2 linked regions of the Lacibacter sp. H407 genome follow. The protein of the gene in region 1 binds, or shares a complex with, the protein of each later gene. Links are inferred from orthologs where the notes say so. Each region holds a gene or a part of one and is shown in the gene's direction. Other genes may lie near its edges.

Region 1 (3,159 bases):
TGATCTTCCTTTTACAGAAGCATTACAGGGTAAGAGTACGATCCCTTACGATAAACAGGAGAATGTATATCCTGCAATCATCAACGAGTTGAAGGAAGCTGCGGCTCAGTTTGATGCCGGTGCAACAGCACAAGGTGATGTAATGTTTAGTGGTAACACAACAAAATGGAAGAAGTTTGCAAATTCAATTCGTGCAATTGCAGCTTTACGTATGTCAAAAGCCAATGCAACTTTAGGTAAAACTGAATTTGCGGCAGCTGTGGCTGCGGGCGTAATTGATGCGAATGCAGATAATGCAGGTATCCCTTACCCGGGTGGTAACTACAGAAATCCGATTTACAACTATTATGTGATCACACAGCGTTTTGACTTTGCAGTAAGTGAAACAATGACCAATCACCTAAGTGGTTTAAATGATCCCCGGATCTCTAAATTTGGAAACACTTCACAAGGGTTCCCTTACGGTTTAACCCGTAACGATGCATTAGCATGGCAAACGTTAAACCCAAATTTTGCATTCTTACTTGGGTTCACCGGTACACCGCAAACAATGCCAGTATATCTTGTAACAGCAGGTCAAATGTTTTTGGCACGTGCTGAAGCTGCGAGACTTGGCTGGACTGCTGAAGTTGCTGCAACAATGTATGCAAGCGGAATTACAGCGGAAATGAACCGTTGGGGTATTACTGATGGTGCTGCAATTGCAGCTTACCTTCTTCAACCTTCGGTAGCACTTACCGGCGTTGGTGATGCTAAAAAAATTGCTGAGCAACGTTGGGTATCACACTTCCCTGATGGAAACCAAGGCTGGGCTGAATGGCGCAGAACTGGCTTCCCTGTATTAGCACCTGCCCCAGGTTCAGGAAAGCAAGTGCCACGTCGTATCCCTTATGGACCTAACGAACCATTGTATAACCCTGAGAATTATTCTGCAGCAGCTGCAGGATATTCAAACAACTCTCAGGATGCAAGAGTTTGGTGGGATAAACCATAATTACAAGGATTTTTTAGTGAATTTTATTGATATCAAGGCCGCCTCTCAAAAGAGGCGGCCTTTTTCATTAATATTGCAGCCCAATCAGTTAATTTTATCATTCTAATATTCTCATATTATTATGCCATCACTCGAAAACCGTCAGTTCATCGAAATCGAAAAGCCCATTAAGGAATTGGTGGATGAATTAAAGGAGATCCGTCACAGGGCAGAGAAGAATGCAAAAGTGGATTATTCTGCAACTATCCAGCAACTGGAAGAAGGCATTGTTGCAAAACGAAAAGAAATCACACAACATCTCACCAGTTGGCAAAAAGTACAGTTGAGCCGGCATCCCGATCGGCCATATACGCTTAAGTACATCACAAAAATGTGCGACAACTTTGTTGAACTCTATGGCGACCGTGGCGTGAAAGACGACAAGGCAATGGTCGGAGGTTTTGCACAGCTGGACGGCGAAACAGTGATGATCATTGGGCAGCAGAAAGGGATCAATACCAAAATGCGTCAACAACGGAATTTTGGAATGGCCAATCCCGAAGGTTATCGTAAAGCACTTCGCTTGATGAAGCTGGCTGAAAAATTTAATAAACCCGTTATTACATTGATCGATACGCCGGGAGCTTTTCCCGGTCTTGAAGCCGAAGAAAGAGGACAAGGTGAGGCTATTGCACGCAACATTTATGAAATGATCCGGTTGAAGGTGCCGGTTATTTGCGTAGTGATTGGCGAAGGTGCCAGTGGCGGTGCATTAGGAATTGGAGTAGGCGATAAAGTATTGATGATGGAGAATACATGGTACACAGTAATATCACCTGAAAGTTGCAGTTCCATTTTATGGAGAAGCTGGGATAAAAAAGAAATTGCAGCAGAACAATTGAAGCTTACGCCCGACCATATGTACAAATTTGGTATTGTGGATGGCATCATCCCCGAACCGGATGGCGGAGCACATTGGGATTATGACGAAGCGGCTCAAATGCTAAAAAAAGAATTGATCCCCGTGTTGCAACAATTAAAAACAATTTCACCGGAAGATCGCATTAATCAACGCATTGAACGGTATAGTAAGATGGGTTTCTGGGATGAACTTTAAATGATATCAACTTTACAATTATAATTTCCTTTTTTTTATATGAATCTTCAGGATCAATTACGAGGTACAGGTGTTGCTTTGGTTACTCCATTTAAACAGAATATGGAGATCGATTTTGTTGCCCTTGAACGTGTTATCAATTTTGTTATTGATAAAGGTGTTGAATATGTTGTTACGTTAGGAACAACTGGCGAAACACCAACCTTGAGTAAAGATGAAAAACTTGAATTGATCAGGTTTACAAATGAAATTGTTGCCAACAGAGTGCCGGTTGTTGTGGGTATTGGCGGTAACAACACATTATCGATCATTAAGGATCTGGAAACATTTCCATTGGAAAATGCGGCGGCTATATTAAGTGCCAGCCCTTATTATAACAAACCATCACAGGAAGGTATTTACCAGCATTACAAAGCATTGGCTGAGGTAACGCCTAAGCCAATCATTTTATACAATGTGCCCGGACGTACGGGGCGAAATATGTCAGCAGCCACAACCTTGCGGTTAGCCAAAGATTTTGAAATGATCGCAGGTATTAAAGAAGCCAGCGGTGATATGTTGCAAAGCATGCAGATATTGAAAGACAAACCGGCTGATTTTTTAGTTGTGAGTGGCGATGATGGATTGGCAATGCCGCAAATTGCATGTGGTATGGATGGTGTGATCAGCGTTGCGGCAAACTGCCTGCCTTACGAATTCAGTGAAATGGTTCGTTTGTCATTGAAAGGTGATTTTGCCCGAGCAAAACAATTGAATGATCAAATGCTCGAGGCGTACGATTTGTTATTTGCTGAAAATAACCCCGCTGGTGTAAAAGCATTTTTAACTGAATTAGGATTGATCGAAAATAATCTTCGTTTGCCGGTAGTTCCATTAAGCGAGGGTTTACATACATCTGTAAAAAAATACATGGGGCAGCTTACAAATGGTTGAGCATTGCAATAACCATAGTTGGCAAAAACTAAACAAGAAGATACTGTTCTTTTCTGCTGCTGTGTTATTGAGTACTGCATTATTTGCTCAGTATAATGTGAGGATTGAAATACAAAACAGACCTGGTACACATAAA
Region 2 (3,091 bases), 1.4 Mb from region 1 along the record:
CCATGCTGCAAAAAAATGGCTGCCCTGGATCAGTGGGTTGATTGATGCAGGTGTTGAATTCAATAAAGAAAAAGGACAACCTCTTTTCAGTTCACACATGCTTGATCTCAGCGAAGAGCCATTGGAAGAAAATATTCATACCTCAGTTGAGTTTTTCAAACGTATGGCTCCGTTAGGAATGGGAATTGAGATTGAACTGGGTGTAACCGGCGGCGAAGAAGATGGTGTAGATAACAGTGATGTAGATAATGAAAAACTCTATACGCAACCGGCGCATGTTGCATACGCTTATACTGAGTTGAGCAAAGTAGGTAAATTATTTACTGTTGCTGCTGCTTTTGGAAATGTACATGGTGTTTATAAATCCGGTAACGTTCAGTTGACTCCGATTATTTTGCATAACAGTCAGGTCTATATTGAAAAGAATCTTGGTACTGGCCCTAAGCCGGTTTACTTTGTATTCCATGGCGGTAGCGGTTCTCCTCAACACCAGATCCGTGAAGCGATCAGTTATGGTGCAATTAAAATGAACATCGATACCGATCTGCAATGGGCGTTCTGGGAAGGTATTCTCAACAACTATAAAAAGAACGAAGGGTATTTACAAGGACAATTAGGAAATCCGGAAGGCCCTGATAGTCCTAACAAAAAACACTACGATCCACGTGTATGGTTACGCAAAGGAGAAGAGAGCTTTATCAAGCGTCTTGAAGTAGCCTTTGACGATCTGAACTGTATCAACAGGAATGCATAATTGTTACTACTTTTAATTGGCGTCATATAAATTAGAAACGATGGCAAAAAAAGAAGAGGATATAGAGAAGAACCTAACGGGTGACGATCTTCCACAGGAAGATGCGTTACGTTCGTCGTGGTTCAAGCGGGTGCAGAAGGGTATTCTCACTTCTACATCTGAGAAAAAAGAAATACAGGAAGGTTTATGGACCAAATGCCCGGAATGCAAGTACACCACTACATCCGGCGAATTGGCTGAAAATAAATTCGTATGCCCCAAGTGTAATTATCATCACCGTATCGGCAGTTCTGAATATTATGACTTGTTGTTTGATGGTGATGAATACACTGAATTATTTGATAACATCCGTTCCAAAGATCATCTCGGATTTACTGATCTGAAGCCGTATCAAAAACGATTGGAAGATATCTGGAAAAAATCTGACCTGCATGATTCGATCCGTGTGGCTGTCGGGAAAATTGATGGACATCCTGCGCTTGTGTGTTGTATGGACTTTGATTTTATTGGTGGATCATTGGGTAGTGTGATGGGTGAAAAAATTGCACGTGGTGCCGATTATTGCATAGAACATAAGCTCCCTATGCTCATGATCTGTAAAAGCGGTGGTGCCCGGATGATGGAGAGTGCATTTTCATTGATGCAGCTGGCAAAAATTTCCGGTAAACTTTCGCAGTTGAGCGATGCAAAACTCCCTTACATTACGCTGTTGACCGATCCTACGTTTGGCGGTGTTACTGCTTCGTTTGGTATGCTGGGCGATCTGAATATTGGTGAACCGGGCGCACTGATCGGCTTTGCCGGTCCACGTGTGATTAAAGAAACCATTAAGAAAGATTTGCCTGAAGGTTTTCAACGCAGCGAATTTTTATTGGAACACGGATTTCTCGATCTCATTGTAGACCGTAAGGAAATGAAACAGAAATTCGGGGTATTGTTTACACTGTTTAAGAACTGATTGAACAAGTTTATATTTGCAATCAATATAAGTTGATTCAACTTTTATTGATTGCTTTTTTGTTTGTAAAAATGATTGAATTAAAAAACCGCTCGGCCTTTCATGAATACTACTTTGAAGATAAGTTGGTAGCGGGAATGGTATTAGTTGGAACAGAAGTAAAATCGATCCGTGAAGGAAAAGTGAGTTTCAGTGATTCCTATTGTTTCTTTCACAAGCACGAACTTTGGATCAAAGGTTTGCACATTGCTGAATATAAATTCGGCACTACCAATAATCACCTTGCTGTACACGATCGAAAGCTCTTGCTCAATAAAAAGGAAATTAAGAAGTGGGAAAATAAGATGAAAGAGAAAGGCTTTACCGTGGTTCCACTCCGCATTTTTTTTACTGAAAATAATTTAGCCAAAATAGAAGTAGGCTTGGGCAAAGGAAAAAAACTGCACGATAAACGGGAAACCATCCGTAACCGTGATGTGGAACGTGACATGAAGAAGTATTTGAAGTAAGAGTATTCATTATACATGTTCATTTGAAATCTATGACAGAGTGTATTGCTTTTATTAAAGTAAAAGATCTGCAGAATACAATAGATTGGTATAAAGAGATTGGATTCCAGTGCAGCGCCACAAATCTTTTATGGGAACCCGAATGCGAAATCAATTGGGCTAAACTGGATTTCGGCAATGCTGGTTTTATGATTGGCCCTGATGAGAGACCCAACATCCCCGACGAGAAAGATGTTCATTTGTGGTTTAACATCGATTCAATAGATGCAATGGTTGAACGCCTTACCAATTTTGGGATAAGCATAGACATTGAGCATGCTACTTTCTACGGGCGAAAAAATGTTTCGTTTAGAGATCTGAACGGGTTTAAAGTTTCATTTTCCTGCAAACTGCAAACTGTATAAACTCTACTCATCAATAACAAAAGATTTAATGACCAAAGAACAACTGCTCCACGAATTGAAACACGATACCTGGGTAATGATGAAGCCCTCTCCCATTCATGGGAATGGTGTATTTGCGTTGCGGGATATTCCGAAAGGTCAGCGTGGATTGTTCTCTAAAAATATTGGTGAGTGGATCAAAATTGAACGAAGTGAAATTGATGCATTGCCTGATTACAGTAGAGAGCTGGTTGAAACCTATTGTTTGTTTGATGAAGATCATTATTATGTTCCTGATTATGGCTTTAAGGTGATGGACATTGTAAACTTTTTGAATCACGACGAATCTCCAAATATTATCTCCATTAATGACGGTGAAGATTTTGAAACACTGCGTGACATAAACGCCGGCGAAGAATTATTCATCGACTACGGCAAAATTGTTGACAGTGAAGAATAGCCGTGTCTAAAGTCTTGCAGAGCGTCT

What was found.
Region 2: the proteins of WG989_RS11150 (region 1) and accD are in contact, whole or in part, in a solved structure (PDB 8UXZ), measured with the Escherichia coli proteins. The link is inferred for Lacibacter sp. H407 from one-to-one orthologs.

What each region holds. Positions count from the first base shown.
Region 1 is NZ_JBBKTU010000001.1:2,549,898-2,553,056, forward strand. Bases 282-3,102 are described here. They hold WG989_RS11150 (acetyl-CoA carboxylase carboxyltransferase subunit alpha), read left to right. Parts: upstream 282-1,115; coding sequence 1,116-2,090; downstream 2,091-3,102. Other genes in these bases: WG989_RS11145 (SusD/RagB family nutrient-binding outer membrane lipoprotein), read left to right, coding at 282-994; dapA (4-hydroxy-tetrahydrodipicolinate synthase), read left to right, coding at 2,130-3,023. Outside these bases: more of WG989_RS11145, read left to right, coding at 1-281; WG989_RS11160 (alpha/beta hydrolase), read left to right, coding at 3,121-3,159. UniProt on the Escherichia coli protein: Component of the acetyl coenzyme A carboxylase (ACC) complex. First, biotin carboxylase catalyzes the carboxylation of biotin on its carrier protein (BCCP) and then the CO(2) group is transferred by the carboxyltransferase to acetyl-CoA to form malonyl-CoA.
Region 2 is NZ_JBBKTU010000001.1:3,931,497-3,934,587, reverse strand. Bases 1-2,753 are described here. They hold accD (acetyl-CoA carboxylase, carboxyltransferase subunit beta), read left to right. Parts: upstream 1-794; coding sequence 795-1,712; downstream 1,713-2,753. Other genes in these bases: WG989_RS16950 (SET domain-containing protein), read left to right, coding at 2,654-2,753; WG989_RS16955 (VOC family protein), read left to right, coding at 2,254-2,625; smpB (SsrA-binding protein SmpB), read left to right, coding at 1,745-2,221; fbaA (class II fructose-bisphosphate aldolase), read left to right, coding at 1-754. In the rest of the region: more of WG989_RS16950, read left to right, coding at 2,754-3,064.